4 regions of the Candidatus Symbiopectobacterium sp. genome follow, and region 4 is predicted to be linked to each of the others. Evidence: predicted binding sites of a transcription regulator. Region 4 holds the regulator's gene; each other region holds the start of a gene.

Region 1 (11,528 bases), on a different contig from region 4:
GAGTGAATGCGACCGATCAGTGACATTACAAGTGTTTCTCCAAATATGGCCGTTCAATAGCAGCAGGTGTTAACACGAACAGGGAAATGCAACGGTGCGCCGACGTCATGTAGGACGTGTAATAAACGAACGGTAAACCGTCTCGCCTGTGTCGTGTTGAATCTGTTTTGCCAGCCCGCCGCGGTACAAGGAGCGGGCTGGCAAAACAGGTTATCAGTGCGGAGGGTGAGAAAAAGGCCCCACCGGGGTGGAGCCTTTATTTTACGCCTTTTCAGGCAGTCAGGGAAATTACATTGACTGAGTGAAAGTACGGGTAATAACGTCTTGCTGCTGTTCTTTGGTCAGCGAGTTGAAGCGCACGGCATAACCAGAAACACGGATGGTCAACTGCGGATATTTTTCCGGGTGTTCCATTGCATCCAACAGCATTTCACGGTTCATCACGTTCACGTTCAGGTGTTGACCACCTTCGATGCTGGATTCGTGGTGGAAGTAACCGTCCATCAGGCCTGCTAGGTTGGTCTTACGCACGTCATCATTTTTACCCAATGCGTTAGGAACGATGGAGAAGGTGTAAGAGATACCGTCTTTCGCGTAGGCGAACGGCAGTTTAGCAACGGAAGTCAGAGATGCAACAGCACCTTTCTGGTCACGGCCGTGCATCGGGTTAGCACCCGGTCCGAATGGTGCACCAGCGCGACGGCCATCCGGTGTGTTACCGGTTTTCTTACCATATACCACGTTAGAGGTGATGGTCAGAACAGATTGTGTCGGGGTAGCACCACGGTAGGTGGTCAGTTTCTGAATTTTCTTCATGAAACGTTCTACCAGGTCACAAGCAAGGCCATCAACGCGCGGATCGTTGTTACCGAACTGCGGGTATTCGCCTTCGATATCGAAGTCGATGGCCAGGCCATCTTCGTCACGAATCGGTTTAACTTTCGCATATTTGATGGCAGACAGGGAGTCAGCGGCAACGGACAGACCGGCGATACCACATGCCATGGTACGGAACACGTCACGATCGTGCAGCGCCATCAGCGATGCTTCGTAGCTGTATTTGTCGTGCATGTAGTGGATGATGTTCAATGCAGTGACATACTGCTTGGCCAGCCAATCCATGAAGTGGTCCATACGGTCCATTACCACGTCAAAGTCCAGCACATCACCTTTGATCGGTTCAGATTTCGGACCGACCTGCATCTTCAGTTTTTCGTCCACGCCGCCGTTGATAGCATAGAGCATGGTTTTTGCCAGGTTGGCACGTGCACCGAAGAACTGCATTTGTTTACCAACAACCATCGGGCTCACGCAACAAGCGATAGCATAGTCATCGCTGTTGAAGTCCGGACGCATCAGATCGTCGTTCTCGTATTGCAGAGAAGAGGTATCGATGGACACTTTAGCTGCATACTTTTTGAAGTTCAGCGGCAGTTTTTCAGACCACAGGATAGTGATGTTCGGTTCCGGAGACGGCCCCATGGTGTACAGGGTGTTCAGGAAACGGAAGCTGTTTTTGGTTACCAGAGTACGACCGTCAAGGCCCATACCGGCCAGGGACTCAGTTGCCCAGATCGGGTCACCGGAGAACAGTTCATCGTATTCAGGCGTACGCAGGAAGCGCACCATACGCAGTTTCATCACAAGGTGGTCGATCAGTTCCTGTGCGTCTTGCTCAGTGATTTTACCGGCTTTCAGGTCACGTTCGATGAAGATATCCAAGAAGCTGGATACACGACCGAAGGACATGGCCGCACCGTTCTGAGATTTAACCGCAGCCAGGTAGCCGAAGTAAGTCCATTGAACGGCTTCTTTTGCATTGGTAGCCGGACCAGAGATATCGCAGCCGTATTTGGCAGCCATTTCTTTGATCTGAGACAGCGCATGATGCTGGTCGGCAATCTCTTCGCGCAGACGGATAGTCGCTTCTAGGTCTTCACCGTTTTCCAGTTTGGATTGCAGAGAAGTGAAATGAGCGAATTTGTCTTTCATCAGGTAGTCGATACCGTACAGCGCAACGCGACGGTAGTCACCGATGATACGGCCGCGGCCATAAGCATCCGGCAGACCGGTCAGCACGCCAGATTTACGGCAGCGCAGGATATCCGGAGTGTAAACATCGAATACGCCCTGGTTATGGGTTTTGCGGTATTCGGTGAAGATTTTTTTCAGTTGCGGATCCAGTTCACGGCCATAAACCTTGCAGGAACCTTCAACCATTTTGATGCCGCCAAACGGAATCAGCGCACGTTTCAGCGGCGCGTCAGTTTGCAGACCAACGATTTGTTCCAGGCTCTGGTCGATATAACCGGCGTCATGAGAGGTGATGGTGGCTGCAACGTTGGTATCGAAGTCAACCGGCGCGTGAGTGCGGTTTTCTTGTTTGATACCTTCCATAACAGCATCCCACAGCTTGGTGGTTGCCGGAGTAGCGCCAGCCAGGAAGGACTCGTCACCTTCATACGGTGAGTAGTTCTTCTGAATGAAGTCACGTACGTTGACGCCATTCTGCCATTCACCCGCGCTAAAACCTTCCCACGCGTTAGCCAATTTTTCATTCAGTTCGGTCATATTACACCTACCTTTGGTTTGGAATTCATAACCCGATTTGCAGTCGGCGACAGATTAATGTTTGTCGCCACCGCGCAAATAAATAACCCAATATGTTAACCCTACCAGAAAACCGCCGCCGACGATGTTGCCAAGCGTGACAGGAATCAGGTTGTCCACGATAAAGTTGTGGAGGGTAAGGTGCTCAAATTGTGACGGCGCTTTGCCAATGGCTTCCCAAAATTCGTGCGCCGCGAAATTCTTGATAACGATCCCCATGGGGATCATAAACATATTAGCAATACTGTGCTCAAAGCCGCTGGCAACGAACATGCCCACCGGTAGGATCATTGCGAACATTTTGTCTGTCAGCGTCCGGCCTGAGTAGCTCATCCATACCGCCAGACAAACCATCAGGTTAGCCAGCACCCCGAGGCAAAACGCTTCAACAAAAGTGTGTTCCACTTTGTGTTCTGCGGTTTGCAGGACACTAAAGCCCCATGCACCGTTGGCGACCATATGCTCACAGGCAAACCAGATCAGAGCGACAAAAAACAGTGCGCCGAACAGGTTGCCCACATAGACGTTACACCAGTTGCAGGCCAGCTGTTTCCAAGTGATACGGCCGCTTGCCTTGGCAATCACTGTTAATACCGTTGAGGTAAACAGGTCAGCGCCGCAGACAACCACCAGCATCAGGCCGAGTGAGAAGCAGATCCCACCAATCAGTTTAGCCATGCCGTAAGGCATAGACGCGGAATCGGTTGTGGCTGTGATGTAAAAAACGAAGGCGATAGAAATAAAAACACCAGCAGTAATCGCCAAAAAAAACGTAGTCAGGGGTTGTTTGGTAGCTTTATAGACACCAGCATCTTCAGCGACTTTCGCCATGGCTGCCGGTAGTAAAAGTGTAAAGGGGTTGTCAGCTTTCACACTAACGTTCTCCAAGATTTATCCGCGAGGGGATACTAACAAAGCAGTATAAAGCAAAATTTGACTTGGATCATATCGTGAAAATTTAGTGGGGTGAAAACCCTCTACGATCTGCACTAAATTCACGCTAACCAATTTAAATTAATAAAGAAAAAATATTTTAAAAATTATAAAAAGAGTTGAATATAGGGGGTGGAATAGCGTGAAAAAGAGTTAAGTGATATGCGTTTTTGTATCATTTCGGTGTTGTGAGTTGCTGCAAATTAATTAAAAATTCACCATTCAATAACAATAAGTACATTATTCTTCATTTTATGAGAAATGCCGAATTATTCGAACTACGCAGCGATAAGATATTGGATTATGACATCTGGCGTGTTGCTGGAAAATTGATCGAAAAAATAAGGTTGCCGCTTGAGGTCATAACAGTGTGAATGCTCCCCGGTGTTAACCGGGGAGGACGGGCGATACGGCATTAGCCCCAGAAACGACGCTTAGCCGCTTGCAGTTTCTCGTAAGCTGCCAGCAGCGATTGGTGTGCAGGCAATGTGGAGAAGGTGTCATCGACGTCAAACATCCCGTAGAAACATTGCTCACCGGCAATCGCTGCGCTCGCGGCGTCGACGGTGTCTCTGCCGTACATTTTCACAAACGCATCGTAATACTGTAATGGCTCACGCTCTTCGTCCAATGCCAGCGTCAACAGCGTCTGCAAACAGCGGTAGTAGTTGCTGCGCGATGTGCTGAAGACGGAGCCGTTGAAATCCTGCGTCCATTCCGCCTGTTCCAGATCGCCGCCTGCCAGCGCCAGCATCGCTTTTAATTCACCGATGCGCAGCGTGAGCCAGCCATTATCCTTGCCAGTTGCCAGCCCTAGCAATTCGCGCACGCGAGTGAAGTCATCAAAACCTTCATCATCCAACTGAGCGATCATATCGAGATACGCCTGCTTTTCCCACTGACTGCCGGGCAGAGAGAGGATGGTCTCGCGTAAATGCACACCCATATTGTTGTTTGCCAACAGCAGGTCGTCTGCCGGATAAATGTCGGACATCCCCGGTACGATAATGCGGCAAGCATACACTGACAGGTGCTCGTAATCGGCGATGTACACCTCTTTGTGTTCTTTGTGGAAAATTGCCATCAAGGTAGCAAATTCCTGCTCGTTGCTGCCTTTAAAGCTCCAGTCGACAAAGGGATAGTCCGCGTCTGTTTTAAACAAATCCCAGGAGATCAAACCACTGGAATCGATAAAGTGGGTTTCCAGATTGGCATGATCCGCCACATCATCATTGTCGAAGCTCGGCGGGGTAAATACATCGAGATCTTTCAACCCGCGTCCTTGTAGCAGTTCGGTGACAGTACGCTCCAGCGCGACGCAGAAATCCGGGTGCGCACCGAAAGAGGCGAAGCAGGTGCCGTTACTGGGGTTGAACAGCACCACGCAGATCACTGGATAATTACCGCCCAGCGAGGCGTCATAGGCAAGGATCGGGAACCCTTCTTTTTCCAGCGTGGCGATGGCTTCCACCACGCTAGGATAACGTTGAAACACGCTGTCCGGGATGGTTGGCAGGCTGATGGCTTCAGCAATAATGCGGTTTTTGATGTGGCGTTCGAACACCTCAGACAACCCCTGAACAAGCGCTTCATTGGCGGTGTTGCCAGCGGACATCCCGTTGTAAACGTAGAGGTTACCGATGATATTCATCGGGATGTAGACGGTGGTGTCATCGGATTGACGGGTAAACGGCAGGGCGCAGATGCCACGTTCGCCGTTGCCGGATTGCAGATCCACCAGCATGCTGGCGCTCAATTCGTTATCAGGATCGTAAAATGCGCGCAGGTGATCATCCAGAATCCCCAGTGGCAAGCTGTCATAGTCCGGCAGCGGGAACCATTGCTCGTTCGGGTAATGCACGAAATCGCCGTTAGCGATTGACTTGCCCAAATAGAAGTCTGCAAAGAAGTAGTTGGTGGAAAGACGCTCGAAATATTCGGCTGAAGCCAAGGCGGCTTTCTTGCTGGCGCCTTTGCCTTTGGTAAAGCACAACGGGCAATCTTTGTCACGAATATGACGGACCAGACGTTAGGCACCGGATTAAGCCAGGAGGCTTCTTAGATGTTGAACCCTAGGTCACGGAGTTGCTGTTGAAAACGGGCGATGGAGTCTTCTAGGGCTGCGTCTTTGCCTAGGATGAACGTTTGGCTCATGATTGTCACTTTTCTCTTTTATGGGACGTGCATCATACGGACTTTTCACGGACAACTCCACGCTGTCGCCGTGCGTGTTTTATACGGGAAATCGTAATAAGGATTGCAGCGGGAAGGAGCCAGTGATAAAAACAAATGGTGGCGGTTGCTGCAAATAGCCAACGTGGTTGTTGTAAAAAATCATAATAGTCGTACTAAACACGTGGTGAGGGGAAATGACGCAAGTTTTCAATTTTAGCGCCGGTCCAGCCATGCTGCCGGTTGAAGTGTTGCGTCGTGCCGAGCAAGAGTTGTGTAGCTGGCGTGGGCTGGGAACGTCCGTAATGGAAATCAGCCACCGCAGTAAAGAATTTATGCAGGTGGCGGCGGAAGCCGAGCAGGATCTGCGCGATTTGTTAAAGATCCCCTCCAACTACAACGTGCTGTTCTGCCAAGGGGGCGCGCGCGCGCAGTTTGCGGCCGTGCCACTCAATCTGCTGGGTGACAGCACTAAAGCTGACTATATCGACGGCGGCTATTGGGCGCACAGTGCGATTAACGAAGCGGAAAAATACTGCAAACCGAACGTTATTGACGTGAAAACACGCATTGACGGCCTGCGCGCCGCCAAACCGATGCGTGAATGGGCTCTGTCTGACGATGCCTCTTTTGTGCACTACTGCCCGAATGAAACCATTGATGGTCTGGCAATTGAAGAAACGCCTGACTTTGGCGACAAGATTGTGGTTGCTGACTTCTCCTCCAGCATCCTGTCCTGCCCGATCGATGTCAGCCGTTTCGGCGTGATTTATGCCGGTGCGCAGAAAAACATTGGCCCTGCCGGTTTAACCTTGGTGATTGTGCGCGATGACCTGTTGGGTAAATCCCGCAGCGTGCTGCCGTCGGTGTTGGATTACAAAACGCTGGCCGATAACGACTCCATGTACAACACGCCGCCGACCTTTGCCTGGTACCTTTCTGGCATGGTATTCAAATGGCTGAAAGAGCAGGGTGGCCTGGTGGAAATGGAAAAACGCAATCGCGAGAAAGCGGATCACCTTTACGGCGCTATCGATAGCAGCGATTTCTACCGTAACGACGTGCTGGCCGCCAACCGCTCACGCATGAATGTGCCGTTCCTGCTCGGTGATGACGCGCTGGATAAACTGTTCCTGGAAGAGTCTAAAATGGCTGGGTTGCATGCGCTGAAAGGCCACCGCGTCGTGGGAGGGATGCGTGCGTCGCTGTACAACGCGATTCCGCTGGAAGGTGTACAGGCGCTGACTGCCTTTATGGCGGATTTTGAACGTCGCCACGGCTAATACCGCAGCGAGTGGCGCCGTGGTCTGCCCGCGGCGTTGCAGGTCGTACCGTTGCCGCAGAACGTAAAGCGGCAACTTGTTTCCAGTAAACCCCGGTGTGTACCGGGGTTTCTTATGTTGATGACCGGAGTTAAGAGTTACATGCAGGAATCCCTTACCCTACAGCCTATTTCCCTGATCGATGGCGTGATTAACCTTCCCGGTTCGAAAAGCGTCTCTAACCGTGCTTTGTTGCTGGCAGCATTGGCTACGGGGACGACGCGTTTGAAAAACATGCTCGATAGCGATGACGTTCGCCATATGCTGGACGCGTTGCAACTGTTAGGCGTGCAATATCAGCTTTCGCACAGCAGCACCGAGTGCGACGTCACTGGTATTGGTGGACCGTTCAGCGTGTCGCAACCGTTAGAACTGTTTCTTGGCAATGCGGGCACGGCGATGCGTCCGCTGACCGCCGCGTTATGCTTGAAGCAAGGAGATATTGTTTTGACCGGTGAGCAGCGTATGAAAGAGCGACCGATCGGCCATTTGGTAGATGCGTTGCGCCAAGGTGGCGCGACCATCGACTACCTTGAGCAGACCAACTATCCGCCATTGCGCCTGCACGGCGGTTTCCAGGGGGGTGAGATCGCTGTGGATGGCAGCGTCTCCAGCCAGTTCCTGACCGCGCTGCTGATGACAGCGCCGTTGGCGAGCAAAGACACCCGCATCAGTATCAAAGGCGATCTGGTGTCCAAGCCCTATATCGATATCACGCTGCGCATGATGAAAGATTTTGGCGTTGAGGTGCACAACGAAAATTACCAGTACTTCAGCGTACAGGGCAACCAGCAATACCATGCGCCAGGTGAGTATTTGGTGGAAGGTGATGCCTCTTCCGCCTCCTGTTTTTTGGCGGCGGCGGCCATTAAAGGTGGAACGGTCCGTGTCACGGGCGTGGGGCGCAACAGCGTGCAAGGCGATATCCGTTTTGCTGACGTGCTGGAAAAAATGGGTGCCATTATTCGTTGGGGGGATGACTATATCGAGTGTCAGCGCAGTGAGTTGCATGCCATCGATATGGACATGAATCATATCCCCGATGCGGCCATGACGATTGCTACGACAGCGCTGTTTGCCGAAGGTGGCACCACGACGCTGCGCAATATCTACAATTGGCGCGTAAAAGAGACCGATCGTCTTGCGGCAATGGCGACTGAGCTGCGCAAAGTCGGTGCGACGGTGGAAGAGGGGAACGATTATATTCGTATTACGCCTGCCCCTCAGTTACGTTTTGCCGAGATCGGCACCTACAACGATCACCGTATGGCGATGTGTTTCTCGCTGGCGGCATTATCCGATACACCAGTGACCATTATCGACCCCAAATGTACGGCAAAAACTTTCCCTGACTATTTTCAACAGTTGGCGCGTCTGAGCCACGGTTAATAATCAGACGGTAGTTGCACTTTCCCTGTAGGGTGGGCCTATGCCCGCCCTCAGTTTTACAAGGCATCTTCTGAAATTTTATCTTTCTCAGGGTGTTAGGCTAACGGCTTTGCTCGTTGGCGCGTATAATGGGGCACCGTAAGTCGTAACAGACCTCGCGGTTGACCCGAGTAATAGGAGAAAGAGATGGCGGTAACGGCACCGGTAATAACGGTTGATGGGCCGAGTGGCGCAGGCAAGGGAACGCTGTGCGAGGCGTTGGCAGAAACATTACAGTGGAATTTGTTGGACTCGGGCGCGATTTATCGCGTGCTCGCCTTGGCTGCCTTACATCATCAGGTTGATATCGGTTCGGAAGAAGCGTTAGTGCCGCTGGCGTCGCACCTTGACGTGCGTTTCGTTGCTGAAGACGGGCAATTGAAAGTGATTCTGGAAGGTGAGGACGTCAGTAACGAAATTCGTAATGAAACGGTCGGTAACACTGCCTCGCAGGCGGCCGCTTTTCCGCGTGTAAGAGAAGCATTGTTGCGTCGGCAGCGTGCGTTTCGCGAAGCGCCGGGACTGGTCGCGGATGGCCGAGATATGGGTACGGTGGTGTTCCCAGATGCGCCTGTGAAGATTTTTTTGGATGCCAGCGCGGAAGAACGTGCACAACGACGCATGCTACAGTTGCAGAAAAAAGGCTTTAATGTTAACTTTGAACGTCTTTTGTCCGAGATAAAAGAACGGGATGTGCGCGATCGGAGTCGTCCGGTAGCACCGTTAGTCCCTGCCGCAGACGCGCTGGTGTTGGATTCGACCGATATGTCTATTGATGACGTTATTGCGAAATCGCTCAGTTATGCGCGTGAGATCCTTGCTCAATCACAGAATTGATTGAGGCGCTATATGGCATTTTTTTTAACCTTGTTGTAAGGATAACAGCAGGGCGTGTGAGACAACCCCATCAAGCAGGATGCCAGATGGACGTTAAATTGAAACCCTTAAGATTAACAACATGACTGAATCTTTTGCTCAACTCTTTGAAGAATCGCTGAAAGAAATCGAAATTCGTCCGGGTTCCATCGTTCGCGGCGTTGTCGTTGCTATTGATAAAGATGTCGTACTGGTTGACGCCGGTCTGAAATCTGAATCTGCCATTCCGGTAGAACAATTCAAAAGCGCACAAGGCGAACTCGAAATCCAGGTGGGTGACGGAATAGACGTTGCCCTAGACGCGGTAGAAGACGGTTTCGGTGAGACCTTGCTGTCTCGTGAGAAAGCGAAACGCCACGAAGCCTGGCTGATGCTGGAAAAAGCCTACGAAGAAGCTGCGACCGTTACCGGTGTTATCAACGGTAAAGTGAAAGGCGGCTTCACGGTTGAACTGAACGGCATCCGTGCGTTCCTGCCGGGTTCTTTAGTTGACGTTCGCCCGGTTCGCGACACTCTGCACCTGGAGGGAAAAGAGCTTGAGTTTAAAGTGATCAAGCTGGATCAGAAACGCAACAACGTTGTCGTTTCCCGCCGTGCAGTTATCGAATACGAGAACAGCGCTGAGCGCGATCAACTGCTGGAAAACCTGCAAGAAGGCATGGAAGTTAAAGGTATCGTTAAGAACCTCACTGACTACGGTGCATTCGTTGACCTGGGTGGCGTTGATGGTCTGCTGCATATCACTGATATGGCGTGGAAACGCGTTAAGCATCCGAGCGAAATCGTCAATGTTGGCGATGAGATTACTGTGAAAGTGCTGAAGTTCGACCGCGAACGTACTCGTGTGTCCCTGGGCCTGAAACAGCTGGGCGAGGATCCGTGGGTTGCTATCGCTAAGCGCTACCCGGAAAACACCCGTCTGACCGGTCGTGTGACCAACCTGACTGATTACGGCTGCTTCGTAGAAATCGAAGAAGGCGTTGAAGGTCTGGTACATGTATCTGAAATGGATTGGACCAACAAAAACATCCATCCGTCCAAAGTGGTTAACGTGGGCGACGTGGTTGAAGTTATTGTTCTGGATATCGACGAAGAACGTCGTCGTATCTCCCTGGGCTTGAAACAATGCAAATCCAACCCGTGGCAGCTGTTCGCTGAAACCCACAACAAGGGTGACCGCGTAGAAGGTAAGATCAAGTCTATCACTGACTTCGGTATCTTCATCGGTCTGGATGGCGGTATCGATGGTCTGGTACACCTGTCTGACATCTCTTGGAGCGTGGCTGGCGAAGAAGCCGTTCGCGAATACAAGAAAGGTGACGAAATCGCCGCTGTTGTTCTGCAAGTTGACGCAGAGCGCGAGCGTATCTCCTTGGGCGTTAAGCAACTGGCGGAAGACCCGTTCAATAACTATCTGTCACTGAACAAAAAAGGTGCGATCGTAACGGGTAAAGTCACTGCTGTTGACGCAAAAGGTGCTACAGTTGAATTAGCAGATGGCGTTGAAGGTTACCTGCGTGCTTCTGAAGCATCTCGTGACCGTGTAGAAGATGCTACGCTGGTTCTGAACGTAGGCGATGAAGTTGAAGCCAAATACACTGGTGTTGATCGTAAAAACCGTGTTGTAAGCCTGTCTGTACGTGCGAAAGACGAAGCGGATGAGAAAGACGCTATCGCTACCGTAAACAACAAACAGGAAGAAGGTAACTTCTCCAGCGCAATGGCTGAAGCGTTCAAAGCAGCTAAAGGCGAGTAATAGGGTGGGGTGAGTCGGCCATGAGGTTGACTCATTCTGTTACGGTAGTAAGTCAATCGTGGCTATCCAATATTGATATAACCACGCACTTGGAGGAATTATGACCAAGTCTGAACTGATCGAAAGACTTGCTGGGCAGCAATCTCATATCCCGGCCAAGGTGGTTGAGGATGCAGTGAAAGAGATGCTCGAGCAGATGGCGGCAACGCTGGCTGATGGTGATCGCATTGAGATCCGAGGGTTCGGCAGTTTTTCACTTCACTACCGTGCACCACGCGTTGGGCGCAATCCAAAAACCGGTGAAAAGGTAGAGCTGGAAGGTAAATACGTTCCCCATTTCAAACCAGGTAAAGAACTGCGCGATCGTGCAAATATTTATGGCTGATATGCCGAGATAATCTGCACGAAACACCGTGGTATTATTTGCAATA
Region 2 (6,627 bases), on a different contig from region 4:
TCAAAATCATCCGAAATGCACGATAGGATCATCGGTACTTACATCGAACGCGAGTACTACGTTTGATGCTACATCAACTCATTGAATACACGAACAAATACTCCGTCATATAGTTGATGCACAGTTGTACTTTGAGCGGCAAATTATCCTTGCGTGTATACAAAGCGTAAACCGGGCGCGGATCGGAGTGATAGCGGCTGAACAGAATTTCCACTTCGCCGCGCGCAATCTCGTCGATGATCCACATCAATGGGATATAGGCGATGCCTGCGCCAGTTTTGAGCCAGCGTACCAGCGTCTGCGGATCGTTAGTGGCAAAGCGACCCTGCGGTGCGATTTTGGTGGAAATGCCTTCTGGGGCGATCAGTTCGAATTCACTGTCTGCACGCACGGTGTACTCCAACCAGGAGAAACTTTCCACGTCTGACGGTTTTTCCGGAGTGCCGTGCTGGGTCAAATAACGTTTGGCGGCGCACACCACCATTGGCATAGAACCGAGACGTTTGGCAAACAGGCTGGAGTCCTGCAAGGCACCCACGCGGATAACGATATCCAACCCGTTTGCAATCAGGTCGGGGGCGGGAATGCCGGTGACCAGATTGACCGAGAGCCCTGGGTATTTTAGCAGCATCTCTGCTGTCATGGCCGCCAGCACATTTTGCGCCATGGTGGAGGAACTGCCAATGCGCAGTGTGCCGATCGGCGTGTTATTAAAGGCGTAGAGCTGATCGTGCGCTTCGTGCGCCTCATGCAGCATACGCCGACAGCCGTGGTAGTAGATCTTGCCGCCTTCTGTAAGCCCGATGCTGCGCGTGCTGCGATTGAGCAGCTTGATCTGTAGCTCTTCTTCCAGCCGGGTCACCGTTTGGCTGACGGCAGAAACGCTCATGTTCAATTGTCGGGCTGCGGCGGTAAACGAGCCACACTGCACTACGCGCGCAAAGACCGACATGCTCTTTAGTCTTTCCATTATTCACTCTGGCTTAAAAGTGATTTAGATCACACATCGTAGATGAAACGCAAATAAACATCCATAATACACCGTATTCGAACGAATCGTGCGGGAAGAATACCGGTGTGCTTTGTGCTACTTGTTTCCATCAGGTAACAGGCTGCGTTCGCTTCTACTAAACAACCTGCAACCTCTCTTGATCAGTGTAATGCCCTTCATGCCTTTTGGCATTGATGGCGAAAGGCCTGTGTCGTCGTTGGTAATGAACCCTAATGCCTGTGTCTACGGTGACACGGTCGGTATTGTTTATTCGTTAATTGAAATAAAAAGGAAAAGAGGATGAGTTCACTTCCGGTGATGGTGCTGTTTGGCCTGTCCTTCCCGCCCGTATTCTTTGTGTTGCTGGTATCGCTGGTACTGTTTTTTGTGTTGAACCGTGTCTTACAGCCCACCGGCGTTTATGACGTGGTATGGCATCCTGCGCTGTTTAACACCGCTCTGTTTTGCTGTCTGTTTTGCTGTCTGTTTTATCTGATCTTTCGCTTCTCCCTTTGAGGTCACTGTGAAAACCCTTGCTATAAAATTTCCTGTTGTCTCGCTGATAACCAAAAGGCTGCTGCGTGTGGGTATCACGCTGTGCGTGCTGTTGCTGGCTGCCGTTGCGCTGCTGCGCGTTTGGGCGTTCTATACCGAATCGCCGTGGACGCGAGATGCGAAGTTCAGCGCAGACGTTGTGGCGATCGCACCGGATGTCAGCGGGCTGCTGACAGAGGTATTGGTGCATGATAATCAGCAGGTGAAAAAGGGTGATGTGCTTTTTGTGGTCGATCCACCCCGTTTTCAGCAAGCACAGGCGCAAGCACAGGCGGATGTGGACTACTACCTAGCGCTGGTCAATGAAAAGCGGCGTGAGTCTGGACGTCGCACACGCCTCGGCGTACAGGCTATGTCGCAGGAAGCGATCGATCAGTCTGGCAGCGTGTTGGAAACCGCGCAGCATCAGTTAGCCAAAGCGCAAGCGACGTTGGCGCTGGCGAAGTTGGATCTGGAACGTACCTTGATTCGCGCGCCAGCGGACGGTTGGGTGACCAACCTCAACGTGCAGCGTGGTGAATACATTACGCGCGGCGCGACCGCCGTGGCGCTGGTGAAAAAGGGCTCGTTCTATCTGGTGGCCTATATGGAAGAGACCAAGCTGGCAAGCGTTCATGCTGGCGACAGGGTTGAGATCACGCCGCTGGGTAGTGCTCGGCTGTTTTACGGTACGGTTGACAGCGTGGCGGCGGCGATCACCAACAGCAGCGCCAACGTAGACAGTAAAGGGCTGGCGACGGTGGACGCCAATCTGGAATGGGTGCGGCTGGCACAGCGCGTACCGGTAAGAATCCATCTGGATCAACAGCGCGATATTCCTTATCCGGCGGGCACCACGGCCACCGTGGTGATCGCGCAGTCAGACGCCCCGCAAAACAAGCAGCCTTCACCGTTGATTCGTTTGCTCTATCGGCTGCGTGAGTTTGGTTAAGACGAGCTCATGATGAAAATGCCTGCTTTTCCCCATTGGCGTTTTGCCTGCAAACTCAGCGTTGCCGTTGTGCTGTCACTGTTTCTCGGTTTCCACTTTCAGTTGGGAACGCCACGTTGGTCAGTGCTCACTGCGGCCATCGTCGCTGCTGGCCCTGCTTTTGCCGCCGGTGGAGATCCCTTTTCCGGGGCGATTCGGCATCGCGGGATATTACGTATTGTGGGCACCTTTATCGGCTGTGCCGGTGCGCTGGTGATTATCATCGCGACCATTCGTGCACCCGTGGTGATGTTGCTGCTGTGCTGCATATGGGCAGGATTTTGCACCTGGGTGTCATCGCTGGTTAAGGTAGAAAACGCCTACGTATGGGGATTGGCGGGATATACCGCATTAATTATCATCGTATCCACACAGAGTGCGCCGCTTCTGACGCCGCAGTTCGCCGTTGAACGCTGTAGCGAAATTGTTTTGGGTATTGTTTGTGCCATTGTGGCCGATCTGCTGTTTACCCCACGTTCCATCAAACACCATATTGACAGCAGCCTGGAAGGGCTGCTGCTGGATCACTATCGCCTGTTGCAACTGTGTATTCGGGGTGCATCGCGTGAAGAGCTTGACGTTGCCTGGCATGGGCTGGTGCGTAAAAGCACCGCATTGGCTGGTATGGGCAATCCGCTGTTGCTGGAATCAGCGCGCTGGCAAAATAGCCATCGGCGCATTAAGGCGCTGCTGGCGCAATCATTTACTCTGATTACTCAGGCGTGTGAGACCTATTTGGTGCTACAGGATAAACCTGAGCCACTCAGAACCAGTCTGGCATTGCTGATCGATGCGCCGGTAGCGTCGATGGACGATGTGCGTAAACGGGTGAAGCAACTGCGCCACGCGATTGCAGCCGGTGAGCGCAAGGCTGTGCCGCCGACGCTGATTGGCTGGGTGGGGGCCGCAACGCGCTATATGTTACTGGCTAAAGGAATTCAGACCAACGCCCGTCTGACGCAGGTTGAGGGCGAACTGCTGCGTGATGAAGTGATGGTGAAAGCGGCGTCCGCTGAGCGCAATCATGCGATGATCAACGGCTGGCGCACTGGCGTGGCTACGGCTGTAGGGTGTTTATTTTGGCTTATCACCGGTTGGACCTCAGGCAGTGCCTGCACGGTGATGATTGCTATGGTGACGGCGCTGGCGATGCGTCTGCCTAACCCAAAACGCATTGCGGTCGATTTCCTAGTCGGCACGGTCTATGCCTTGCCGTTGGGCTCGCTGCTGTTCATGTTTGTATTGCCATCCACGCAGCAAAGCATGCTGCTGCTGTGCCTCAGTCTGGGCATTATGGCCTTCATCATCGGTATTGAGGTGCAAAAGCGGCGTATGGGATCGCTGGGGGCGCTGGCCAGCACCATCAATATTCTGGTGTTGGATAACCCGATGACGTTTAATCTCAGCCACTTTCTGGACAGCGCGATTGGGCAGGTTATCGGCTGCTTGCTGGCGTGGCTGGTTATTTTGTTGATTCGAGATAATTCACGTGCTCGCACTGGGCAGGCGCTACTTAACCGCTTTGTTTACAATGCGGTATCGGCACTGACCACCAACCCAACCAAACGGCGTGAAAACCACTTACCTGCGCTCTATCAGCAGCTCTACCTGCTGCTGACCCTGTTTCCCAACGACATTGCCAAATACCGTCTGGCGCTGTCGCTGATTATTTTGCACCAACGTATGCGGAATCTGCCGTTGCCGGTGGACAGTGAACTGTCGGCATTTCATCGTCGTCTTCGTCAGGCGGCAGAGCAGGTCAGTGAAGCGCGACGAGATATTTCCCGGCGTCACGCTTTTACCCAGTTGTTGACGCTGTTGGACGAGTATCAGATTGCGCTATGCCAGCGTCAGATAGCACCGGAGATCGGTGCATCGGTTGGCCGTATCACGGAGATACTGCAACGCTATCAGCATGCGTTGGTGGAGTAGCGCCAAGGGCGACTCTACCACAGGGTTATTTACCTCTGGGGACTAGGCCTGATCTTCGGCCAGTTCGCGCAGATACTGGAAAATTTTACGGTAAGACTTGGGCGGCTTGTTAGCGGCTTTTTCTTTCTGCGCATTGCGCACTAGTGAGCGCAACTGCTGGTGGTCGGCGGCCGGGTAGAGCCCGAGGATATCCGGGATGGCATCATCCCCTTCCTCAATCAGTCTGTCGCGCAGTTGTTCCAGTTTGTGAAACAGAGCGACCTGTTGGTTGTGGCGGTTCTTCAGCTTATCCAGTGCGATTTGAATCGGTTCTGGATCGCGGGCACGCAACATCTTACCGATCAGTTGCACCTGACGGCGGCGGCCTTCTTTTTTGATGCGTTGTGCCAGCTCAACGGCAGCACGCAGATCGTCATCCAGCGGGATGCGCTCCAGCGCATTTTTACCGAGCTCAATCAGCTTCACGCCAAGATCTTTCAGTGCTTCTGCATCGCGTTTGATTTCACTTTTACTGACCCAGATGATCTCATCGTCTTCATCATCTTCGGCGTGCGGGTCCGGTACGTCGTCCAGCCACTCTTCAGGGTGTTTGTTCATCATCTCTTTCCGTAACAGTTCGGGCATGTGACGCGGTTAACGCCATAAAAAAGACGCCGATCCTAACAGGTTTGGGCTTTTTGCGAAATTATCCTGATATCCTGTTAGACTCAAGCATACTCCTTTAGGCGCAGAAGAGGGGCAAGGCAGACGCCATTTCCCGGCTTCTGAACGGCTTTTAACTCAGTATGGCAGAACGATGACAATAATCACTCAGGTTGCAGAACAGCGTAAAGCATTGGAGCAGGCAGTCGCACAGGCGTTGGAGCTGGCGCGCGCCGCTTCAGATGCGGCAGAGGTGGCCATTTCCAAAACCACAGGGATAAGCGTCAGTACGCGCTACGGCGAGGTTGAAAATGTGGAATTCAACAGCGATGGCGCGTTGGAAATTACCGTATACCACCAGCAGCGTAAAGGCAGTGCGTCATCGACCGACTTGAGCCAGGAGGCCATCGCCCGCACCGTGCAGGCTGCGCTGGATATTGCCCGTTATACTTCGCCCGATCCTTTTTCTGGCCCGGCAGAACAGGAACTGCTGGCATTTGACGCTCCCGATCTCGACCTGTTTCATCCTGCTGCCTTGGATGCGGAAAAGGGTATTGAGCTGGCTGCGCGCGCCGAGCAGGCGGCGCTGAAAGCCGATACGCGCATTACCAATACCGAAGGGGGCAGCTTTAACAGCCACTACGGTATCAAAGTGTTTGGCAACAGCCACGGCATGCTGCAAAGCTATCTGTCGAGCCGCCACTCTATGTCGAGCTGTGTGATTGCCGAAGTGAACGGCGATATGGAGCGCGATTACGCTTACACCGTAGGGCGCGCGCTGGACGATCTGCAAAGTCCGGAATGGGTCGGCGAAGAGTGCGCTCGCCGCACGCTCTCACGTTTATCACCGCGCAAGTTGCCGACCATGGAAACACCAGTGATGTTTGCCGCAGAAGTGGCTACCGGCCTGTTCGGCCACTTGGTGGGTGCGATCAGCGGCGGCAACGTGTACCGTAAATCGACTTTCCTGCTCGATAAGCTGGGCCAACAGATCCTGCCGGATTGGCTCACCATCGAAGAGCTGCCGCATTTGCGTAAAGGGCTGGCGTCTACCCCGTTCGACAGCGAAGGGGGACGTACGGTGCAGCGTGACATCGTTAAAGACGGTGTGCTGCAAACCTGGCTGTTGACCAGCTATGCAGCGCGTAAACTCGGCGTGAAGAGCACTGGCCATGCCGGCGGCATTCACAACTGGCGTATTGCGGGTCAGGGGCTTAATTTCCAACAGATGCTCAAGCAGATGGATAAAGGCCTGCTGGTGACCGAACTGATGGGGCAGGGTGTGAGTGCGGTCACGGGCGATTACTCGCGCGGGGCGTCAGGTTTCTGGGTGGAAAATGGCGAGATTCAGTATCCGGTGAGTGAAATCACTATTGCCGGTAACCTGAAAACCATGCTGCGCGATATGGTGACGTTGGGGGATGATATTGAAACCCGCAGCAATATCCAGTGCGGTTCGGTGCTGCTGCCTAGCATGAAGATCGCCGGGATATAATCAGGCAACATGACTGCCCTGAAATCAGGGCAGTGGGCGCGT
Region 3 (3,897 bases), on a different contig from region 4:
GCCATAACCGTGTTTTTTCACAGGAGATGTCTGTTCACAAAACGGGCATCTTACATCAACTTTAGCCACTGGATTCCACATCCAAAACCGGACATTTCACGCTGCAATCAACATATTGAATACACGACCATCAAAATAAGGCACCGCTTCACTCAGCGTCACCTACAGCGTATGGTCATCCACGGCTTTGACGCCCAGCGTGTCCGGCGTTTTCTTGCCAGCAATAATGTCATCAATGTTAACGATATGCCCGTATTGCAGGTAACTGGCGTAAGGCGATGCCGTTGCCGGACCGGCTAGTCGCTGCCAACTGTAAACAAAATCCTGCGCGATAAGGGGATCGCCATTCGACCAGCGTGCGTCTTTGCGCAAATGAAACGTCCAAACGCGGAAATCTTTATTTTCCCAACGCTCCGCCACGCCGGGCAACATTTTTCCATTCGGATCGGTAATCACCAGCCCTTCCAGCAGATCGCGTGAGACGTTGGACTCTGGCACACCTTCTATTTTATGCGGATCGAGGGAGGCCACTTCCGCACCGTTGTTTCGCACCAGCACCTGCTCTTTGGCTAACGGAGTGTCGGGCGGCGTTGCCACATACGCGACAAGCGCACCGCTACCCCAACAGCTAAGCAACAATGCCACTGTTGCGGCAAGCCGTGCTGTCCCCGTATGCCATTGACGTCGTATTTGCGCCGAATCTCCTAGAATCTCCTATTTGTGAAACAGCGTAACCTGATAATCCGTTGTCCATATATCCGGTCCTCTCTATGTAATCACATTGATATCACATGGGTTACTTCAAAGCTAATGGCCACGAGGAAAATGCAAGAAGTATCCTGGAAGCGCTACAAACGTTATTCTGGTCGACGGCTACCCGTTCTGAGATGACGCTGATAAACGACGGGTTATCCTCACGCATATAACAGGTGAATAATTTTATGGTAATCAAATAGTCAGAGAATAATCCAAAGATTTTCCCACATATGGCAGGTTATAAATACCAACAAACAAAACAATTACGCTACAAATAACCACTAAAATTAACGATTATGCTTGCTGAATGGAATCAGCATTTTGAATTGGGAGGAAGATCACACAAAAGACACCCACGAATGGGTATGCTGCCTTCACAGTGTTAAACAGACGATGTGGAATGAACCACCATCACCCACGGAGAAGAAAGGAGATTACGCCACCGCTGGCCACAGCCCTTTCAGGCAATGAGTAGGTTAACCATGCGTTCAGCCACGAATGCGATGCCGTTATCTATACTTAGTGCTTTGCAATAATGATTTGGCTACAAATGGTTTGTCAAATCATTGCCTGAAAGAGTTTAACATTATCAGGAGAGCATTATGGCCGTAATAAACGTTGCTGAACTTAACGCATTGGTTGAACGCGTCAAGAAGGCACAGCAGGTCTTCGCCAATTTTACTCAAGAGCAAGTCGATCAAATCTTTCGTGCCGCCGCCCTCGCCGCCGCTGACGCCCGCATTCCGCTGGCCAAAATGGCAGTAGCCGAATCTGGTATGGGTATAGTGGAAGACAAAGTGATTAAAAACCACTTCGCTTCTGAATATATCTACAACGCTTATAAGGATGACAAAACCTGTGGCATTTTGTCAGAGGACGACACCTTCGGCACCATCACCATCGCTGAACCGATCGGATTACTGTGCGGTATTGTCCCAACCACAAACCCGACCTCTACCGCCATTTTCAAAGCACTTATCAGCTTGAAAACCCGTAATGGCATCATCTTCTCGCCGCACCCGCGCGCCAAGAATGCCACCAATAAAGCCGCAGACATCGTGCTTCAGGCCGCCATCGCTGCTGGCGCGCCGAAAGACATTATTGGCTGGATTGATGAGCCTTCCGTAGAATTGTCCAACCAGCTAATGCACCATCCTGACATCAATATGATCCTCGCCACTGGCGGTCCCGGCATGGTAAAAGCCGCCTACAGTTCCGGCAAACCGGCCATCGGGGTGGGCGCTGGCAATACACCGGTAGTGATCGATGAAACGGCGGATATCAAACGCGCTGTTGCCTCGATTCTGATGTCGAAAACCTTCGATAACGGTGTTATCTGCGCATCTGAACAGTCGGTGATTGTGGTAGACAGCGTTTACGACGCGGTGCGGGAACGTTTTTCGACCCATGGCGGCTATCTGCTGCAAGGTAAAGAGCTCGAAGCTATCCAATCGATTATTTTGAAAAATGGCTCGCTCAACGCTGCGATTGTAGGTCAGGCCGCGCCAAAAATCGCTGAAATGGCCGGTTTTACCGTGCCCGCAGGTACTAAAGTCCTTATTGGTGAAGTTGTTAACGTGGATGAGTCAGAGCCCTTTGCCCACGAGAAACTGTCGCCAACGCTTGCCATGTACCGCGCCAAAGATTTTGACGACGCCGTCGTCAAAGCCGAAAAATTGGTGACCATGGGCGGTATCGGTCATACCTCGTGCCTGTATACCGATCAGGATAACCAGTTAGCACGCGTCAATCACTTCGGGGCGATGATGAAAACCGCGCGTATTTTAATCAATACGCCAGCCTCTCAGGGCGGTATCGGCGATCTGTACAACTTTAAGCTGGCACCGTCGCTGACCTTGGGCTGTGGTTCTTGGGGCGGTAACTCAATTTCAGAAAACGTCGGACCCAAACACTTGATTAACAAGAAAACGGTAGCAAAGCGAGCTGAAAATATGTTGTGGCACAAACTTCCGAAATCCATCTATTTCCGTCGTGGCTCCTTGCCCATCGCACTGGAAGAAGTGGCAGAGGATGGCCACAAACGCGCCTTTATCGTGACTGACCGTTTCTTGTTTAATAACGGCTATGTGGATCAAATCTCCTCGGTACTGAAACAGCACGGAATGGAAACTGATGTTTTCTTTGAAGTAGAAGCCGATCCGACGCTGAGCATCGTGCGCAAAGGTGCGGAACAGATGCAAGCGTTCAAACCTGACGTGATCATCGCACTCGGTGGCGGCTCGCCAATGGACGCGGCCAAAATCATGTGGGTCATGTACGAGCACCCTGATACCCATTTCGAAGAGTTGGCTCTGCGTTTTATGGATATCCGTAAACGTATCTACAAATTCCCGAAAATGGGTGTAAAGGCGAAGATGATTGCCGTTACCACCACCTCCGGCACCGGTTCTGAAGTAACGCCGTTCGCCGTAGTAACGGATGACGCCACAGGGCAAAAATACCCGCTGGCTGACTATGCGCTCACGCCTGACATGGCGATCGTGGATGCAAATCTGGTGATGAACATGCCAAAATCCCTGTGCGCCTTTGGCGGCCTAGATGCGGTTACCCACTCACTGGAAGCCTACGTATCGGTGCTTGCCAACGAATATTCCGACGGGCAAGCGCTACAGGCATTGAAGCTGCTCAAAGAGAACCTGCCAGCCAGCTACCGTGACGGTGCGAAAAATCCGGTCGCGCGTGAACGCGTTCACAACGCCGCCACCATCGCCGGTATTGCCTTTGCCAACGCCTTCCTTGGGGTCTGCCACTCCATGGCGCACAAGCTGGGTTCTGAGTTCCATATCCCGCACGGTTTGGCCAATGCCCTGTTGATCGCTAACGTCATTCGTTATAACGCGAACGACAACCCGACCAAGCAAACCGCATTCAGTCAATACGATCGCCCACAAGCGCGTCGTCGTTATGCTGAAGTTACCGATCACTTGGGGCTGAGTGCACCCGGCGATCGCACCGCGGCGAAGATTGAGAAGCTGTTGACCTGGTTAGATAAAATCAAAACTGAACTGGGTATCCCGACCTCGATTCGCGAAGCGGGCGTGCAGGAAGCTGATTTTCTGGCGAAAGTGGACAAGCTGTCTGAAGATGCCTTTGACGATCAGTGTACCGGTGCTAACCCGC
Region 4 (9,124 bases):
TCAGGAAACGCCCGCGCTGGATGTGCCTGCCATTGACTATGTTATTGACGGTGATCGTGAATTTCGCCAGTTAGAAGCTGAACTTCAACACGCCAACGACATTAACGATGGTAACGCCATCGCACGTGCACACGGCAAACTGGATGCGATTCAAGCCTGGAGTATTCCGGCGCGCGCCGCCAGCCTGCTCGATGGCCTTGGCTTTACCCAGGCCCAATTGCGGCAGCCAGTACGTGATTTTTCCGGCGGATGGCGTATGCGCCTTAATCTGGCCCAGGCGCTGATTTGCCGCTCCGACCTGTTACTGCTCGACGAACCGAACAACCACCTCGATCTGGACGCGGTGATCTGGCTGGAGAAATGGCTGAAAAGCTATCCGGGAACACTGGTGCTGATCTCCCACGATCGCGACTTCCTCGATCCTATCGTCAACAAGATCCTGCACATCGAGCAGGAGACGCTGTTCGAATACACCGGGAACTACTCCTCGTTCGAACGCCAGCGCGCTACGCGTTTAGCGCAGCAGCAGGCGTTGTATGAGCATCAGCAAGAGCGCGTGGCGCACTTGCAACACTATATCGATCGCTTTCGCGCACAGGCTACCAAAGCCAAGCAGGCGCAAAGCCGGATTAAAATGCTGGAGCGCATGGAGCTTATTGCCCCGGCATACGTCGATAACCCGTTCCGTTTCAGTTTCCGTGCGCCAGAGTCGCTGCCGAACCCGTTGCTACGCACGGAGAAGGTGAGCGCAGGCTACGGTGACAAACTGATTCTGGAATCCATCAAGCTCAATCTGGTGCCAGGTTCACGCATTGGCCTGCTGGGGCACAATGGTGCCGGTAAATCGACGCTGATCAAGTTGCTAGCGGGCGAACTGGCCCCGTTGCACGGCGAAATCGGGCTGGCGAAGGGCGTTGAGCTCGGCTATTTCGCCCAGCATCAGCTTGAGTTTCTGCGTGCGGATGAATCCCCGCTGCAACATCTGGTCCGTTTGGCGGAGCGGGAAACCGAGCAGCAACTGCGCGATTACCTCGGCGGCTTCGGTTTTCAGGGCGACAAAGTGACGGAAGTGACCGAGCGTTTCTCAGGCGGTGAAAAAGCCCGTTTGGTGCTGGCATTGATCGTGTGGCAGCGCCCTAACCTGCTGTTGCTCGATGAACCGACCAACCATCTCGATCTGGACATGCGTCAGGCACTGACAGAAGCGTTGATCGATTTCGAAGGCGCGCTGGTGGTGATCTCCCACGATCGACATCTGATCCGATCCACCACGGACGATCTCTATCTGGTACACGATCGCAAAGTGGAGCCGTTTGATGGCGACCTGGAGGATTACCAGCAATGGCTAACGGACGTGCAGCGCCAAAACAGCGCCGCTGAATCCGTCGAGAAACACGCCTCAACCAACAACGCACAGGCACGTAAAGATCAAAAGCGGCGCGAAGCGGAGCTGCGCACTCAAACCCAACCGCTGCGTAAAAAGATTACTCAGTATGAGCAGCAGATGGAGAAACTCTCCGATGCGTTGGCAAAAGTAGAAGCGCGTTTATCGGACAGCGAACTGTACGACCAAAGTCGCAAAGCCGAACTGACGGAATGCCTGCAACAGCAGGCCAAACTCAAAAGCGAACAGGAAGAGGCAGAGATGGCCTGGCTGGACGCGCAAGAGCAGCTAGAACAGATGCTGAATGAGGGGTAGTCAGGCCCCTGAAAGGGGGTATCTGTTAGCACAGTGCATATTTCGTGCGCGTTAACAGGCTCTGATTTCTGCTACCTCTGTAACCGCGCCCGACACGAGGCGCTCAATCGCCGCCGCCTCGTGGCTCTAGGCTTTACGCGAGGAATCACGCCGCTACGCGGTCTCTTCGGCGTTCGTATCTGCATCTCGGACCACCAGCGACGCGCTCCCGTCGCGGCGCTGGTTTTCGCAGCATCCATGCCGCTCATCCGGCGGACACGCCCACCTCAGCGCGATTTTTTACGCGATTAACGACAAAAACTAAAAGACAAAATCAGATCATCAGTGCCAGATCAGCAGTACACAGGCCGCGGTAAGCACGCCCATCGAGACGTTAAAAATCACCCATGCTTTGCGGCTACGCAATAAACGGCCAATCGCCGTGCCGAAACCCAGCAAGATAACGCCTGAAACCAGATTAACCAACACAATGCCAAAACTTATCAGCAGCACCGAATGGTTATAGCCGCTGCCCGCCAGACTGAAACTTGCGACCGAACCCAGCGCCATTAGCCAGGCTTTGGGATTTAGAAACTGAAGCAGCCAGCCTTGATATAGTCGCAGCGGCTGCGGTGCACTGGCCTCCAGCCGCTCGTAGGCCGCCGTGGCAATTATCCACGCCAGCCACAGCAGGTAGAGACTGCAGAGTACTTTAAGTATCAGGTGCAACGAGGGATAGAGCAGGATCATGCCGACCACGCCAAATTCCACCAGCAGTAAAATGCTCTGCATGCCGAGCATGATACCCACCATCAGCCACAGTGATCGCATAAAGCCGAAGTTGGCACCGGAGGTCGTCAGCAGCATGTTATTCGGGCCAGGCGTGATCGCCGCCACCCAGAGAAAAGCCAACATCGATAAAAATAAGCCCTGTTCCACGTTTTGACTGCCCCTTGTCCCCACCGTTACGGTATGATTTATTGACCTGACTGAACGTTAGCCTGCCTGTTACACTGCAATGCTCGCTGAGCGGCGCAAGCAGGTTAGCGCAGTGTGATGAATATCGCACAATTATTTCCCGAGGTCGTTTCGATTCCCATGTTGTCCTCAACATTTCGCCCGTTACGCGGGGCTGATAACCCGCATATACAAACGCTGTTGCCGCGCTTGATTCGCCGCCGTGCCCGTTTGCAGCCGGTGTGGCAACAACTCGATCTGCCTGACGGCGATTTTGTTGATCTGGCCTAGAGCGAAGCGCCGCAAGGCGCGCGCTATAAACCCCGCGTGGTGCTATTTCACGGTCTGGAAGGCAGCTTTCACAGTCCCTATGCGCACGGTTTGTTACAAGCGTGCCGTGAGCAAGGCTGGCTGACGGTGATTATGCATTTTCGCGGCTGTAGCGGCCGCCCCAACCGTCTGAATCGTATCTACCATTCTGGTGAAACCGATGATGGCAGCTATCTGCTGCGCTGGATGCGGGATACGCTAGGCGAAGCACCGACTGCTGCCATCGGCATTTCTCTGGGCGGCAATATGCTGGCTTGCCTGCTGGCTAAACGGGAAGAAGCCCGGTTGCTCTCAGCTGCGGCGATAGTCTCCGCTCCGTTTCATCTCGAAGCCTGTAGCCGCAGGATAGAAAATGGATTTTCCCTTATTTATCAGCGCTATCTGGTCGGACAGTTAAAGCAGAATGCCCGGCGTAAGCTGGCATGCTACCCGGGTTCGTTACCGATTATCCCGGCACAGTTGCGACGTATAAAGGGATTGCGTGAGTTTGATGATGCGATCACTGCCCGTATTCATGGTTTTCAGGATGCTGCCGACTACTACCATCAGTGCAGTGCACTGGCGTTGCTGCCCACCATTCGCACGCCGACGCTGATCATCCGTGCGCAGGACGATCCTTTTATGACACCCGAGGTGATCCCGGACATCAGCCACCTGCCCGACACCATAGAATACCAACTGACAGCGCACACGTAGGGTTTGTCGGTGGTACATTACTGAAACCGGAAATGTGGCTGGAACAACGCATTCCGGCCTAGTTCACGCGCTTTCTATCGGCGGACACCGCAGAGGCAACAGCATGATGATTCCCTGGCAGCAGCTTGATAGCGATACGCTGCAAAATATTATTGAATCTTTTGTATTACGTGAAGGCACTGATTATGGCGAGCAGGAGCGTTCACTGGATGAAAAAGTCAGGGATATTCGTCGCCAGCTTGCCTCGGGCGACGTGGTGCTGGTGTGGTCAGAGCTGCATGAAACGCTGAATATCATGTCGCGCACCCAGCTAAACGAAAATACGCCGTAACGTGATAAATCGTCGTTTCCTGACGCGCGGGGGGTCGTCTTGCGTCACCGGGTCTGTTATACAGTGAGAGCAATGTTAGTCAAACGCCTAATCCGACGGAGTGCAACCGCATGTCGCAACAACACCCGATCATTGCCGTTACCGGCTCCAGTGGAGCAGGCACCACCACGACCAGCCTCGCGTTCAGGAAGATCTTCCAGCAGTTGCAGATAAAAGCCGCTTCACTGGAAGGCGATAGCTTTCACCGTTATACCCGGCCAGAAATGGACATGGCGATTCGCAAAGCGAAAGATTTGGGCCGCCATATCAGCTATTTCGGCCCAGAGGCCAACGATTTCAGCCTTCTTGAACAGGCGTTTATCGAATATGGCCGCAACGGTACCGGAAAAACACGCAAATACCTGCGCACTTACGATGAGGCGATCCCTTACAATAAAGTGCCCGGCACCTTTACGCCGTGGGATCCGATGCAGCATCCTACCGATATGCTGTTTTATGAGGGTCTGCACGGCGCGGTGGTCACCGACCAGTACGATGTTGCCCAGCACGTTGACCTACTGGTCGGCGTGGTCCCCATCGTCAATCTGGAATGGACTCAAAAGCTGGTTCGCGATACCAATGAACGCGGTCACTCACGTGAAGCCGTGATGGATTCGGTGGTGCGTTCCATAGAGGATTACATCACCTATATCACGCCGCAGTTTTCTCGCACCCATATCAACTTCCAGCGCGTACCGATGATCGATACCTCAAACCCCTTTGCAGCCAAGGCGATCCCTTCGTTGGACGAGAGCTTTGTGGTGATCCATTTCCAGGGCGTCGAGCATATTGACTATCCCTACCTACTGGCCATGCTGCAAGGCTCGTTTATTTCACACATCAATACGCTGGTGGTGCCGGGGGGAAAATGGGACTCGCCATGGAACTGATCATGGCACCTTTGGTAAAACGGCTGGCAGAAGGGCGTAGCGCGTGCTGAGATAAAACACACAGCCCGCCAGAAAACTATGCGACAGCGATACCGCCCGTTCAACCACTTTATCCGTCAACCCCACGCCCGTGACGACAAAATGCAGGTTGATATGGGTAAACAGACGCGGCACTTCTTCACGACGCGTGGAGGATAATTTGACCTCACACCCGGTAATCGTATTGCGACCCTTTTGCAAAATGGACACCACATCAATGGCGCTACAGCCTCCTGCCGCCATCAACACCATCTCCATATGACTGGGAGCTTTATCACCAGCATTGCCATCCATTAGGATCTGATGCCAGGATGACGACTCACCGAGAAAGGTCAGATCTTCGACCCATTTTACGCGCGCTTGCATCCACAATTCCTCAAATTTATTTGAAAATTACTCACTGTTATATATAAAAACCGCCGATAACTAGAGCTTAATCATGCTGAAGCGAGACAACACGAGACAGGCTCGTCAAGCTGTGTTACAAACAGGAATAGAATCCGTTCCTTCAGTTTTATACTGACGGTAAGAACGTGTCGTGACGTCGCCATACAGAGGCCAGTATATTCCCTGACGTCAGTCCGCCAACACGGAATTTTTACTACTAGCACGTTAATACGCCGTACAGGGAACTCTGAACCCTGTAATTTGCGCAGTGAATTACAACAGAGGATAACAGCGAATGGTTCTCGGCAAACCGCAGACAGACCCGACTCTTGAATGGTTCCTTTCTCATTGTCATATTCACAAGTATCCATCAAAGAGCACTCTGATTCACCAAGGTGAAAAGGCAGAAACGCTTTACTACATCGTGAAAGGCTCAGTGGCTGTGCTGATCAAGGATGAAGAAGGCAAGGAAATGATCCTCTCCTACCTCAACCAGGGGGATTTTATAGGGGAACTGGGCCTGTTCGAAGAGGGCCAGGAACGCAGTGCATGGGTACGGGCAAAAACTGCCTGTGAAGTCGCTGAAATATCCTATAAAAAATTCCGTCAGTTGATCCAGGTCAACCCGGATATTCTGATGCGTCTTTCCTCACAGATGGCGCGTCGCCTCCAGGTGACGTCTCAGAAAGTGGGCAACCTGGCCTTCCTGGATGTCACGGGCCGCATTGCGCAGACGCTGTTGAACCTGGCGAAGCAACCCGATGCCATGACGCACCCAGATGGGATGCAAATCAAGATCACGCGTCAGGAAATTGGTCAGATTGTTGGCTGTTCTCGCGAAACGGTAGGCCGTATTCTGAAAATGCTGGAAGATCAGAATCTGATCTCGGCACACGGCAAAACCATCGTGGTGTACGGCACACGCTGATATCACCAGCGCCGTTTAGACAAAAGCACGTTGCGCACCGCGCAGTGTGCTTTTTGACCCGGCGAGCTACGCCGCTTTTACTACCGCTTCCACCGCCCGCGCGAACCGCGCCATGCCCTGCTCGATATCTTCCAGATCAATCACCAGCGACGGCACAAAACGCATCACGTTAGGTCCCGCGACCAGCACCATCACGCCTTGCTCTGCGGCAGCGGCAAGGAACTTGCCCGCCTGACCGTGCCATTTTGGCTTCAGTTCTGCACCAATCAGCAGGCCCATACCGCGAATCTGCTCAAAAATACCGTGCTCTTCATTAATTGCCTGAAGAATCGAAACGAAACGCTCGTGGCGCGCTTGTACACCGGAAAGCACCTGCGGAGTGTTGATGGTGTCCAATGCTGCTTCAGCCACCGCACAAGCCAGCGGATTACCGCCGTAAGTAGTGCCGTGTACACCGACGGTCATCACAGAGGCGACTTCTTCAGTGGTCAGCATGGCGCTGATGGGAAAACCGCCGCCCAACGCTTTCGCCGTAGTGAGAATATCCGGCGTCACGCCATAGTGCATGTAGGTAAACAACTTGCCAGAACGCCCCATGCCGCTTTGCACTTCATCAAACACCAGCAGAGCGTGATGCTGATCGCACAGCTCACGCACGCCTTTGAGGAATTCCGGCGTGGCCGGTGTAATTCCACCCTCGCCCTGAATCGGCTCCAGCACCACGGCGCAGGTGTGGTCATCCATCACCGCTTTTACTGCGGCCAGATCGTTGAACGGCACGTGCACGATATCGGCCGGTTTTGGTCCGAAGCCATCGGCGTATTTCGCCTGCCCACCTACAGAAACAGTGAACAACGTACGGCCGTGAAACGCATTGTAGAACGCAATGATTTTGGTTTTATACGGGCTGTGGCGTTTAATCGCATAGTGACGAGCCAGCTTGAAAGCCGCTTCGTTAGCTTCCGCACCAGAGTTAACAAAGAACACGCGCTCGGCAAAGGTGGCGTCGATCAGTTTGCTGGCCAGACGCAACGCTGGCTCATTGGTGAAGATATTGCTGGTGTGCCACAGCGTTTCACCCTGCTGCTTTAACGCCGCCACCAGCGCCGGGTGGCAATGACCCAATGCCGTTACCGCAATCCCACCGGCAAAGTCGATATACTCGCGCCCCTGCTGATCCCATACGCGGCTACCTTTGCCTTTAACCGGCACAAATTGCGCCGGTGCGTATACGGGTAGAATCACTTTGTCATGCGTCGCCCGCGTTACCGCCTTTGAATCTGTTGTCATTTGCTTCCGTTCACAACGCTTAAAGTGAAAATATAATCATCAAATATGCATAAAAATCAATACACAAGGTTATAAAATAGCGCGTTATGACAGTCCGTTTTATCGCAACCGATGCTGATAACCTCAGGTATTAAGGAAGTTCTGCAACAATTGATGCCCCTGCTCACTCAGAATACTCTCAGGATGAAACTGCACCCCTTCTAACGGCAAGGTACGGTGGCGTATTCCCATGATTTCATCACGCTCACCTTCACGCTCTGTCCAGGCCGTGACGTCAAACTCGACGGGCAAAGAAGCGGGATCGATCACCAGAGAGTGGTAGCGCGTCACTGTTAATGGCAGCGTCAACCCGCTAAAAACGCCGCTCCCGGTGTGCTGTATTACGGAGGTTTTTCCATGCATCACCTGGCGCGCCCGCACCACGCGCGCACCAAATGCCTGCCCCATCGCCTGATGGCCGAGACACACACCCAGAATGGGCAGTTTGCCTGCAAAATGGCGAATCGCTGCCAGAGAAATACCCGCGTCATCCGGTGTGCAAGGACCAGGGGAGAACACCAGATGCGTAGGGGCCAGCGCTTCAATGTCCGCCAACATCAGGGCGTCGTTGCGTTTAACCAACACCTCTGCGCCCAGCTCACAAAAGTACTGGTAGAGGTTGTAGGTGAAGGAGTCGTAGTTGTCGATAAGTAGTAGCATGGGGCAAGCTTACGCGAAAAAGAGATGCTGTAGGCTACTGTGCTTGTAGGTGCTTAGGCAATGAATAAGTTTTTATTATTATTTTTCAAAGTGTTATATAAAAAACAAAAAAACGGACACATCAGTGTCCGGTTTGCAAGTGTAGTGTGAAATGCGATGTTCTAAACCATCGGCCTGACATAACTCCAAAGGACAAAGGCAACTCCTGGCGCCCAGCAGCTATTGGATGTATGAGCGCTCCGGCAGCGATAAACCCCCCCCCGTTGCGCGAAACATAAACGCCCACAGGATAAAACACGCTGTTCGGAGACCACGGCGCCGGATTTTCCGTCTCGCCGCCGCCACCGACGAAGTTAACGTCGAAGGCAGAATAAAAACCAGCCCCCGTGTCTAACACCATCCATACCGAGAGAATAATATGATGGCCCGTTCTATCTGTCGGCAATTTGATGGTTTGCATCGGCAGGGTATTCAGAGGCGGAGTCCGATTTATAACGCTCTTCAACATCTGCGCGTGTCGATCTCCGCGTGGAATCCCAGCCATTTCGGGTAATGAAATAGCGATATTTTCATGGTCGTGTATTCAATATGTTGATTGCATTGTGAAATGTCCGGTTTTGGATGTGGAATACAGTGGTGCTTTGTTGAATAATAGGGAATAATGCTGTTATGACACGCCTGTTTTGGATCAAAATGCTGATCGCTCCGGGATGCATCACTACGCTCTGGATTTAACATACTGATTTTACGTCAAGGGAATCCGCAGCCTTTATGGCTACGCAGCATAATATCTATTTATTCAACAAAGCCATACAGTGGCTAAAGTTGATGTAAGATGCCCGTTTTGTGAACAGACATCT

The links. Region 4 encodes CRP, which controls carbon source genes, mostly activating them, when cyclic AMP is high. Its sites were predicted from a motif close to ATGTGANNNNNNTCACAT; they were not measured.
Region 1: the regulator CRP is predicted to act here: its motif matches at 5,718-5,735, upstream of serC (3-phosphoserine/phosphohydroxythreonine transaminase).
Region 2: the regulator CRP is predicted to act here: its motif matches at 988-1,005, upstream of aaeR (HTH-type transcriptional activator AaeR).
Region 3: the regulator CRP is predicted to act here: its motif matches at 1,083-1,100, upstream of adhE (bifunctional acetaldehyde-CoA/alcohol dehydrogenase).

Annotation. Positions count from the first base shown of each region.
Region 1 is NZ_JAHWCO010000020.1:1,067-12,594, forward strand. Features, by position in the region: gene pflA (pyruvate formate lyase 1-activating protein) at 1-26, opposite strand, end outside; gene pflB (formate C-acetyltransferase) at 289-2,571, opposite strand; gene focA (formate transporter FocA) at 2,626-3,483, opposite strand; partial or broken gene ycaO (30S ribosomal protein S12 methylthiotransferase accessory factor YcaO) at 3,959-5,697, opposite strand; gene serC (3-phosphoserine/phosphohydroxythreonine transaminase) at 5,913-6,998, shown strand; gene aroA (3-phosphoshikimate 1-carboxyvinyltransferase) at 7,140-8,426, shown strand; gene cmk ((d)CMP kinase) at 8,613-9,302, shown strand; gene rpsA (30S ribosomal protein S1) at 9,424-11,097, shown strand; gene ihfB (integration host factor subunit beta) at 11,198-11,482, shown strand.
Region 2 is NZ_JAHWCO010000299.1:256-6,882, forward strand. Features, by position in the region: partial or broken gene QZ506_RS08690 (IS1 family transposase) at 1-66, shown strand, start outside; gene aaeR (HTH-type transcriptional activator AaeR) at 74-970, opposite strand; gene aaeX (p-hydroxybenzoic acid efflux pump operon protein AaeX) at 1,292-1,507, shown strand; gene aaeA (p-hydroxybenzoic acid efflux pump subunit AaeA) at 1,530-2,477, shown strand; gene aaeB (p-hydroxybenzoic acid efflux pump subunit AaeB) at 2,490-4,448, shown strand; gene yjgA (ribosome biogenesis factor YjgA) at 4,491-5,045, opposite strand; gene pmbA (metalloprotease PmbA) at 5,245-6,585, shown strand.
Region 3 is NZ_JAHWCO010000370.1:567-4,463, reverse strand. Features, by position in the region: partial or broken gene QZ506_RS10900 (IS1 family transposase) at 1-69, opposite strand, end outside; partial or broken gene QZ506_RS10895 (ABC transporter substrate-binding protein) at 166-690, opposite strand; gene adhE (bifunctional acetaldehyde-CoA/alcohol dehydrogenase) at 1,359-3,897, shown strand, end outside.
Region 4 is NZ_JAHWCO010000358.1:92-9,215, reverse strand. Features, by position in the region: gene QZ506_RS10575 (ABC transporter ATP-binding protein) at 1-1,699, shown strand, start outside; gene QZ506_RS10570 (LysE family translocator) at 2,021-2,617, opposite strand; partial or broken gene QZ506_RS10565 (hydrolase) at 2,777-3,723, shown strand; gene QZ506_RS10560 (YheU family protein) at 3,765-3,992, shown strand; partial or broken gene QZ506_RS10555 (phosphoribulokinase) at 4,103-4,971, shown strand; gene QZ506_RS10550 (OsmC family protein) at 4,922-5,326, opposite strand; gene crp (cAMP-activated global transcriptional regulator CRP) at 5,643-6,275, shown strand; gene QZ506_RS10540 (aspartate aminotransferase family protein) at 6,342-7,565, opposite strand; gene QZ506_RS10535 (aminodeoxychorismate synthase component II) at 7,689-8,264, opposite strand; gene QZ506_RS21570 (lytic polysaccharide monooxygenase) at 8,386-8,724, opposite strand; gene QZ506_RS10530 (hypothetical protein) at 8,766-9,002, opposite strand; partial or broken gene QZ506_RS10525 (IS1 family transposase) at 9,080-9,124, shown strand, end outside.